3 linked regions of the Hyphomicrobium denitrificans ATCC 51888 genome follow. The protein of the gene in region 3 interacts with the protein of the main gene of each other region in a pairwise test. Links are inferred from orthologs where the notes say so. Each region holds a gene or a part of one and is shown on either strand. Other genes may lie near its edges. The genes, in order: HDEN_RS16355, HDEN_RS10940 and HDEN_RS17215.

Region 1 (3,052 bases), 170 kb from region 3 along the record:
GAGGATCGCCGAACCGATGCCGCTCCAGAGCAGGGTCAACCCGACGGCCTTGAACTGTGCGACCATCTGCGACGCCATATCGTAAGTGCCAGCGACCATCTCGCCGGGCTTCGATACGTAGTCGGCGATGCCGGCGCCGCCCCAATCGGGGTTGACCAGAAGGCCGGTTGCGAGCGCGCCGACGATGCCGCCGATGCAGTGGACGCCGAAGACGTCCAGGCTGTCGTCATAGCCGAGTGCACTCTTGATCGCCGAGCAGAACAGGAAGCAGATCGGGCTGACGATGAGGCCGAGCACGATCGAGCCCATCACGCCTGCAAATCCGCAGGCCGGTGTGATCGCGACAAGACCCGCGACAACACCCGATGCAAGGCCGAGAGCGGAAGGCTTACCCTTCGAGGTCCACTCGATGATCATCCAAGAGAGCGCCGCAGCCGCGGTGGCGACGAAGGTGTTGATGAACACCTGCCCGGCGAACCCGTTTGCCTCGAGGCCAGAGCCCACGTTGAAGCCGAACCAGCCGACCCACAGAAGCGAGGCGCCGATCATGCAGTTGACCAGCGAGTGCGGGGGCATCTGCTCCTTGCCGTAGCCAATGCGACGGCCGAGGATGAGGGCTCCGACGAGGCCCGCGATACCGGCGTTGATGTGGACGACCGTGCCGCCAGCGAAGTCGAGCGCGCCCCACTTGAAGGAAATGCCGGCGTCATTCATCACCGCGTCATAGGCGGCCTGAGCCTGCGCCTTCGCTTCGGGAGCTGCCGAAGCGAGCGCCTTTGCGGCGGATGCGAAGGCATCCGGGCCGCCCCAGTACCAGACCATGTGCGCGATCGGGAAATAGATGAAGGTCACCCAGAGGCCCATGAAAACGAGCATGGCGGAGAACTTCAGGCGTTCGGCGACGGCGCCGAGGATCAGGCCTGGCGTGATGCAGGCGAACGTCATCTGGAAGACGATGTAGACGTATTCCGGAATGTAGACGCCGTTGGAGAAGGTTCCGGCGACGGTCGTCGAATCGACGCCCTTCAGGAAGGCTTTCGAGAAGCCGCCGACGAAGTCGTTCAGCGCGCCGCCGTTCGTGAAGGCCAGCGAGTAGCCGTAGAACACCCAGAGCAACGCCACGAGGCAGAGCGTGGCGAGAACCTGCATGAACATCGACAGCATGTTCTTCGTGCGAACGAGGCCGCCGTAAAACAGGGCGAGGCCCGGAACCGTCATCAGCAGCACGAGGATTGCTGCGGTGTACATGAACGCCGTGTCGGCCTTGTTCGGCACGGGCGTTGCGGCCGCGGTCTGGGCGAGCGCTGGATCAATGAGGAGCGCGGTCGCGCCAAGGGCTGCAAAGGCCCCTGCGTACCGCGCCAAGTTTCGAAACTTCATGTTGTGTGCTCCCTGATTGAAGGAAAACAAGTGCAGGTTTTTGAAAATCGCCTAGAGCGCGTCTTCGTCGGCTTCGCCGGTTCGGATGCGGACCGTGTGCTCGATGGGAGAGACGAAGATTTTTCCGTCGCCGATCTGGCCCGTCTTGGCGGAGCGCTGAATGGCGGCGATGGCCTTGTCCACCTGAGCGGCGGGCACGACGACTTCGATTTTGATTTTCGGCAGGAAGCTCACGGCGTACTCGGCGCCGCGATAGATCTCGGTGTGACCCTTCTGGCGTCCGTAGCCTTTGACTTCGGTGACCGTCATGCCCTGCAACGCCAGGTCCGTTAATGCCGAACGGACCTCCTCGAGCTTGAACGGTTTGATGACAGCAGTAATGAGTTTCATGGGTGCGCCCCCTCCTCTCCAACCGGATGTCCACGACTGCGCTTTCGGCCTACGCCGAAGCGAGATGGGGAAAGAGGGAGTCAAGACGCGTGCCAGTTTGGGCGCGAATGCTCAATGCATTGATATTACGAGATAAAACTTATCTTCGCGGGCGCGGAAGGTGGTCCTGGCGCGCTCAATAAGCACAGAAATTATGCACTGAATGCCGTTTGCCTGTTATTTAATCTGAAAGGCAGTCTCGCGCGGCCGCATCAGGCCTTCCTGGACCGTCGACGCCACCAGATGGCCCTGACGATCGAAGATGGAGCCGCGGCAGTAGCCGCGTGCACCGGAGGCGCTGGGGCTGTCCTGGACGTAAAGCAGCCAGTCGTCGGCCCGGAACGGGCGATGGAACCACATCGCGTGGTCGAGGCTCGCAAGCTGGATATCGCTGTCGAACAGAACCTTGCCGTGGGCGATCAGGGCCGTGTCGAGGAGGGTGAAGTCCGAGGCGTAGGTGAGGATCGCCTGGTGCAGGTGGGGGCTGTCGGGGAGCGTGCCGTTGGCGCGCAGCCAGATGGATTGCGCGGGTGTTTGCGGCTTCCGGCTCGCATAGCGGGAAGCGTCGACGATGCGCACGTCGATCGGATGCTCGCGATTCCAATACTTGCGCATGTTTTCCGGCAGGTGGTCCAATACGCCGCGCATCAATTCCTGGGCGCTCGGAAGCTTATCCGGCGGCGGCACGTCGGGCATCGTCGACTGATGGTCGTAGCCTTCTTCGGCCTTATGGAAGGAGGCACTCATCGAGAAGATGGCGCGGCCATGCTGGACGGCGCGCACGCGGCGGGTTGTGAAGCTACCGCCGTCGCGGATGCGCTCGACGTCGTAGATGATTTCGCGTTCCGGATCGCCGGCGAGAAGAAAATAGCCGTGCAGCGAATGAATTGGTCGTGACGGATCGACGGTTAACGCCGCCGACGCGAGCGATTGTCCGAGCACGAGCCCGCCGTAGACCCGTTGCCAACCTTCGCTGGAGCGCGGGCCGCGGAAGAGGTTGTCCTCTAGCGGCTCCGGCGTCAGCGTCGCGATCAGGCTGTCGAGAGCCGTTGGAGCAGCGGACTTGGCTGTCATGGAGCGATTTTCCGGAACGTTTGCTAAGATGCAGGCGGCGGCAGACAAGCGGGCCTCGGCTGGCCTAAGGTCTCACGCTTAGCCTGAAAAGCAAGTTGGGGTAATTGCGGCGCGATGGACGGCCGGACAACAGAACAGAAATTCGATATCGCGGTGGCGGGCGGCAGCT
Region 2 (3,092 bases), 1.3 Mb from region 3 along the record:
AGGCCGCAACGGTCGGAATCTTCGCAAGCTCTGCCGGCGGTAGGTCGTAAAGATTCTTGTCCATCGCAGGACCGGGATCGATCTTGTTCTGGATGCCGTCAAGGCCCGCCATCAACATCGCCGTGAACGCGAGATACGGGTTCGCGCCCGGATCGGGGAAACGGACTTCGACGCGCTTCGCCTTGGGGTTCGAAACGTGCGGAATGCGGCACGACGCCGAACGGTTGCGCGCCGAGTAGGCGAGCAGAACCGGCGCTTCGTAACCCGGGACGAGACGCTTGTAGGAGTTCGTCAGCGGGTTCGAGAACGCGTTGATCGCCTTCGCGTGCTTCAGGATACCGCCGATGTAGTAGAGGCACATCTGCGAAAGGTCGGCGTACTTGTCGCCCGCGAACATCGGCTGTCCGCCCTTCCATATCGACTGGTGGACGTGCATGCCCGAGCCGTTGTCGCCGAAGATCGGCTTCGGCATGAACGTCGCCGTCTTGCCGTAGGCCTGCGCGACGCTGTGCACGACGTACTTATAGATCTGCATATGGTCGGCCATCATGATCATCGGGCCGAACTTGACTCCGAGCTCATGCTGGGCGGCGGCGACCTCGTGGTGATGCTTCTCGACCGAGACGCCCATCTCCGACAGCACCGACAGCATTTCCGAACGGATGTCCTGGCAGCTGTCGATCGGCGGAACCGGGAAGTAGCCGCCCTTGACGCGCGGACGGTGTCCGAGGTTGCCCATCTCGATGTCGGCCGACGAGTTGGTCGGCAGCTCGCTCGAGTCGACCTTGAAGCCGACCGAGTACATGTCCGTCGAGAACTTGACGTCGTCGAAGATGAAGAATTCGGCTTCCGGGCCGAAATAGACTTTGTCGCCGAGGCCGAGCGACATCATGTAGGCTTCGGCCTTCTTGGCGATCGAGCGCGGGTCGCGTTCGTAGGGCTGACCCGTCGACGGCTCGAGAACGTCGCAGAACAGAACGACCGTCGTCTGCGCGAAGAAGGGATCGATGTGCGCCGACGTCGGGTCCGGCATCAGCGTCATGTCGGACGCTTCGATCGTCTTCCAGCCCGCGATCGACGAACCGTCGAAGGCGTAGCCGTCGCTGAACACGCTGTCGTCGACGCAGCTGACGTCGGCCGTCACGTGCTGCATCTTGCCTTTGGTGTCCGTGAATCTGAAATCCACGAACTTGGCTTCCTTGTCCTTGATGAATTTCAGGACGTCACTTGCGTTCTTCATAGACACTCCCCTGTCTTGCAATGCGTTACGGCTCCGGGCGAGCCGAGTTGGCCGATTGATGTGTTCAAACCGGAATTCGATCGTGCGGTGTTAGATTGCGTCGCGGCCGGATTCACCGGTGCGGATGCGGATGGCGTCCTCAATGGTCGAAATGAAGATTTTGCCGTCGCCGATGCGGCCCGTCTTCGCGGCCTTTTGAATGGCCTCGACGGCCTTGTCGAGCATCTCGTCGCTCAACACGACCTCGATTTTCACCTTCGGTAGAAAATCGACGACATACTCGGCGCCGCGGTAGAGTTCGGTATGGCCCTTCTGGCGGCCGAACCCCTTGGCTTCGATCACAGTAATGCCTTGCAAGCCGATTTCCTGTAGCGCTTCTTTCACTTCATCGAGCTTGAAGGGCTTTATGATCGCTTCAATCTTTTTCATTTTCGTCCCTTGATGATGGGCAGGATATCGAATGGCGACCCGCACCTGCCCAATGGCCAAATAGCTAGCAGGGGCCGTGCCAGTCTCGGCACCGGCATGGAATGCAAGACAAATCAAAGGCTTAGCTGTTGTCTGCGGATTAAATAGCCAGCCATGATCGAGTTATACGCCTAAAAAACAAGCCGTGTGCTTGAATTTCAGGCGGCAGACGAGGGCGCGGCGCCGTGACCGCCGCTGACGTAGGATCGAGCGCATCGCATGAACGAACTTTTGTCGACGACGGAGATGGCCGAGGCGGATCGTCTGGCTGCAGCGGGAGGCGTCCCGAGCCTCGATCTGATGGAAAACGCCGGCCGCGCCGTCGCCGAAGCGGCGCTGAAACTGGCCGCCGATCTCTCGCGCCCGAGCGCCCGCATCGTCGCGCTCTGCGGCCCCGGCAACAACGGCGGCGACGGCTTCGTCGCGGCCCGCCATTTGCGCGATCGCGGCTTCGACGTGCGGGTCTTTCTGCTCGGAGATCGCGCCGCATTGAAGGGCGACGCCGCCGAGATGGCGCGCCGCTGGCCGTTGCCCATTCGCCCTGCATCGCCCGACGCGTTGCAAAGCATGAACATCGTGATCGACGCGCTCTTCGGCGCCGGACTTTCGCGTCCGCTCGATGGCGAAGCCGCCGAACTGGTCGAGGCCGTAAATGCCAGCCGCATCCCGGTGATCGCCGTCGATGTTCCGAGCGGGCTCAACGGTTCGACGGGGCAAAGCGACGGGCCGGTCGTTCAGGCTCGGAGGACGGTGACGTTCTTCCGCAAGAAGCCGGGTCATCTTTTGATGCCGGGCCGCGACCTCTGCGGTGAGGTCATCGTCGCACAGATCGGCATCCCGGACAAAGTCCTCGAAACCCTGAAGCCTTCCGTGCACGAAAACCGGACGGACCTCTGGCTGTCGTCTTTCCGCTGGCCTGAGGACGCCGGACATAAATACGATCGCGGCCATGCCGTTGTCGTCTCAGGGCCGGCACTGCAAACCGGTGCCGCTCGCCTCGGCGCACGCGGAGCGATTAGGGCCGGAGCCGGCGTCGTGACACTCGTCGGCAATGCGACCGCAACCGCCATCATCGCCACGCAGGTCACGTCGATCATGGTGCGCTCGGTTGCGGGCCCCACCGCGCTTACCGACTTTCTCGCCGATACGAGGCGCAACGCCGTGCTGATCGGACCCGGCGCATCCGTCGGAGCCGAAACGGCGGCGGACGTTCTCGCGATCTTGCGATCCTCTGCGTCTGTCGTCCTCGACGCTGACGCCCTGACGTCGTTTGCCGACGGCGACAATGATCGCCCGCAACGAGAGGCCGGCATGGGCTTCCTGGTGCGCAACGGCGACAAGACGCTGAACGCCGACAGCTTGTTTGCGGCGATCAAAGCGCGTT
Region 3 (3,552 bases):
GCGAAGGTCCGCGCAGCCTCCGGCCCTTCGCCTTCGAGCTTTTTCGCAAAGATCGGAACGAACGCCGAGTTGAATGCGCCTTCGCCGAACAGACGCCGGAAAAGGTTCGGGAACCGAAACGCAACGACGAACGCGTCGGCCACCCAGCCGGAGCCGAGCGTGGCGGCAATGAGAATGTCGCGCACGAAGCCGAACACGCGGCTGAGCAGCGTCCATCCCCCGACGGTTGCGAACGACCGGTAAAGCTTCATGGGCGAAGCCGCGTATAGAGGTTCGATCCCGTATGCAAGCGCTAGCCCTTCCCCCTCGGCCGAAGCTCGGCCCGGCCTCTCTACAGCGGCCGCGCCCCCGTGTCAGCTCTGAGCGATCCGTTCCGGCGCGACAGAAGCGTCATTATCGAGCAGGATCGTCTGGAGCCTATCTCGTATCGTCCGCTGCCGGACTTCGCTGACGACCTGCTTGCCCGTGAGATCGGTGACATAGAACACGTCGACGGCTTTCTCCCCGAACGTCGTGACGTGCGCCGACGCGATATCGAGCGACAGATCCGAAAGCGCCGACGTCAATTCGTAAAGTAGACCCGGTCGGTCGCGCCCCGACACTTCGATGACGGTCAGCCGCTCTGAAAGCTCGTTATTGATAACGATCTCCGGTTCCACCGCGAACGCTTCGACGCCGCGCGCATTCGCTCTGCGCCGCTCGAGAAGCACCGGCAATCTCTCCTTGCCTTCGAGCAGCCGTTCGATCGTATCGGAAATTCGTTTCGCCCGGCGAAGCTCGTCCGCGTCGTCCTCGAACTCGCGATTGAGCAGAAACGTATCGAGCGCATACCCGTCACGCGTCGTCGTGATGTGCGCGCCCGCGATGTTCGCACCCGATGCCGCGCAGGCGCCCGCGAACAGCGACAGCAATCGCGCATGGTTCGGCGCGAAAACCGTCAACTCCGTAATGGCGGTGAACGCATCGGTCTTGACCGACGTCGTCAGCTTGGTACGCGACTTGATCGCATCGCGCACGACATGCGCGTGCGCGACCTGTGTCGCCGTATCCGTGCGCAGCCAGTAGTTCGGATAATTCCGTGCGATGAAATCATCGACATCGCTTTTCGGCCAATCCGCTAGCGCTTCGCGCAGCGCGCTCAACGCGGCATCGATACGCTGATCGCGCGGAATTTGCGTATGCCCTCCGGCGACCAGCGGCTCCGTCTCGTGATAGAGCGTGCGCAGCAGCTGCCCCTTCCAGCCGTTCCACACGCCCGGTCCGACCGCCATGATGTCGGCGCTTGTCAGCACCAGCAGCAGCTTCAATCGCTCCGGGCTCTGCACGATGTTGGCAAACGCGCGGATGGTGTCCGGATCAGAAACGTCACGCGAGTGCGCGAAATTGCTCATCGTCAGATGTTCTTCGATGAGCCAGGCCACGAGTTCCGTTTCCGCCGCCGTCATTCCGAGGCGCGGGCAGACCTTGCGTGCGATGCGCGCGCCGACGATCGAATGCGATTCCTTTCGACCCTTGCCGATGTCGTGCAGAAACGCGGCGACGAGCAAAGCCCGGCGGTTCTTGATCGACCGGAATATCGATGTCGACAGCGGCAATTCCGCGACGAGATCGCCGCGCTCGATCGCCGTGACGTTGCCAAGCGTGCGCAGCAGATGCTCATCGACCGTATAATGATGATACATGTTGAACTGCATCATCGCCACGATGCGGCCGAACTCGGGAAGAAACCGCGCCAGCACACCCGCTTCGTTCATATGCCGGAGCGACGCTTCCGGGTTCCCTTTCGCCGTGAGCAGCGACAGGAAAATCTGGTTCGCTTCCGGATCGGCGCGCAGCTTGTCGTCAATGAGACGAAGCGAGTTTCTCAGCAAACGAATGGCGCTCGGATGAAGATAGATCCCCATGCTCGCCGCTTGCGCGAAAAACCGGATGAGATTGACCGGATCGCGCGCGAAGACATCCGGGTCCGCAACGTTCAGCCGATCATTGTCGACCCTGAAATCCGTTCGCTGACGAATCTCGCGCCGCGTCTTCCAGTTGAGCGGACTGAGGAGCCTTTTGTACGTCGGCGCCGATTTCAGCTGCTGCATTTCGAGCGCGCCGCACAGGATCGTCGTTAAGTCGCCGACGTCCTTGGCGACAAGGAAATAGTGCTTCATGAAACGCTCGACGGCGCGCATTCCGCCGCGATCGGTGTAGCCGAGGCTTTGCGCCATCGCCGGCTGCACCGAGAACGACAGAACTTCTTCCGGCCGCCCCGTCATGAAATGCAGAAAGCACCTGACCCGCCAGAGAAAGTCCTCGCAGCGGCGGAACGTCTGCACTTCTTCCGGCGTAAAGATGCCCGCTTCGACAGCGGCCGAGCCGACATCCTGCCCGAAGATATATTTCGACAGCCACTGCAGCGTGTGAAGGTCGCGCAGCCCGCCCTTGCCGTCCTTGATGTTCGGCTCGACCTTGTAGCGGCTCTCCCACGACCGGCGCATGCGCTGATCGCGCTCGGCCATCTTGGCGTCGATGAATTGCCGCGCCGTCCCGCGAACGACCTCGGCGCGGAACCTGGTCTCGAACTCGGAGAAGAGCTGCTTGTCGCCGAGGATCAGCCGCGAGTCGAGGAGCGAGGTGCGGATGGTGATGTCGGAATAGCCGAGCTTGAGGCACTGTTCGACCGTGCGCGTCGCGTGTCCGACTTTGAAGCCCAGATCCCAGAGCAGATAGAGCATATATTCGGCGACGCTCTCGCCCCAGGGCGTCTGCTTGTACGGCAACAGAAACAAGAGATCGATATCCGACCCCGGCGCGAGCAGGCCGCGTCCATAACCGCCGGTCGCGACGATCGCCATGCGTTCCGCGTCAGACGGGTTGGTCGCGCGATAAACGTGCACGACGGTGTAATCGTAGATCAGCCGGATCAACTCGTCCTGAAACTCGCTGAGCCCCGCCGCGCACCGCCGTCCGTTGCCATCGACTTCGAGTGCCGTCCGCGCCGACTCCCGCGCGATCTTGACCAGACGCTTGAGGGTTTCGATGACCTTCGGCCGCGCTTCGACCGCCGACGTGCTGCTGTTGAAATGTTTCGTCAGCTCGTGACGCGCCGCGACCCCGTCGAAATAGGGCGGAGGCGTAAGCCTGGTCAGCGTCTCTTCGTTCAAGACTGCGCCTTCTTCTCGGTTTCAGCCAGCGCCTTCAGTTCGTAAATTTTCTCGAGCGCCGCTTTGGGCGACAATTCGTCAGGATGCATGGCTCGCAGCATCTTTTCAACGGCTGACGGCGCGCGCTCGTTAAGACCGCTTTTGGGTCGCACCGCCGAGAAAAGCGGCAAATCTTCGAGCCCATCATCACCGGTGCGCGGGCGGCGGTCCGCCTTTTCGAGCCGATCGAGCACTTCCCGCGCCCGGACGACGACGGCGCTCGGAAGACCTGCGAGTTTAGCGACCTGAATACCATAGGAGCGATCGGCCGCGCCTGCCTTAACCTTATGCAGGAAGACGATCGTATCGCGCCATTCGGTGACGTCCATCGTCACATTGGCGATCCCGTCGAGCTTGCGCG

The links.
Region 1: the proteins of HDEN_RS17215 (region 3) and HDEN_RS16355 interact in binary tests that used the Escherichia coli proteins (3 or more experiments, as listed by UniProt). The link is inferred for Hyphomicrobium denitrificans ATCC 51888 from one-to-one orthologs.
Region 2: the proteins of HDEN_RS17215 (region 3) and HDEN_RS10940 interact in binary tests that used the Escherichia coli proteins (3 or more experiments, as listed by UniProt). The link is inferred for Hyphomicrobium denitrificans ATCC 51888 from one-to-one orthologs.

Annotation. Positions count from the first base shown.
Region 1 is NC_014313.1:3,382,434-3,385,485, forward strand. The notes cover bases 102-3,000. They hold HDEN_RS16355 (P-II family nitrogen regulator), read right to left. Parts: upstream 1,771-3,000; coding sequence 1,432-1,770; downstream 102-1,431. Other genes in these bases: HDEN_RS16350 (ammonium transporter), read right to left, coding at 102-1,380; tesB (acyl-CoA thioesterase II), read right to left, coding at 1,987-2,883; HDEN_RS16365 (FAD-dependent monooxygenase), read left to right, coding at 2,998-3,000. Also shown: more of HDEN_RS16350, read right to left, coding at 1-101; more of HDEN_RS16365, read left to right, coding at 3,001-3,052. UniProt on the Escherichia coli protein: Involved in the regulation of nitrogen metabolism. Regulates the activity of its targets by protein-protein interaction in response to the nitrogen status of the cell.
Region 2 is NC_014313.1:2,273,008-2,276,099, reverse strand. Bases 1-2,939 are described here. They hold HDEN_RS10940 (P-II family nitrogen regulator), read right to left. Parts: upstream 1,670-2,939; coding sequence 1,331-1,669; downstream 1-1,330. Other genes in these bases: HDEN_RS10935 (bifunctional ADP-dependent NAD(P)H-hydrate dehydratase/NAD(P)H-hydrate epimerase), read left to right, coding at 1,928-2,939; glnA (type I glutamate--ammonia ligase), read right to left, coding at 1-1,240. Also shown: more of HDEN_RS10935, read left to right, coding at 2,940-3,092. UniProt on the Escherichia coli protein: P-II indirectly controls the transcription of the glutamine synthetase gene (glnA). P-II prevents NR-II-catalyzed conversion of NR-I to NR-I-phosphate, the transcriptional activator of GlnA. When P-II is uridylylated to P-II-UMP, these events are reversed.
Region 3 is NC_014313.1:3,550,335-3,553,886, reverse strand. What follows is about bases 154-3,552. They hold HDEN_RS17215 ([protein-PII] uridylyltransferase), read right to left. Parts: upstream 3,153-3,552; coding sequence 354-3,152; downstream 154-353. Other genes in these bases: mutS (DNA mismatch repair protein MutS), read right to left, coding at 3,149-3,552; murJ (murein biosynthesis integral membrane protein MurJ), read right to left, coding at 154-251. Also shown: more of murJ, read right to left, coding at 1-153.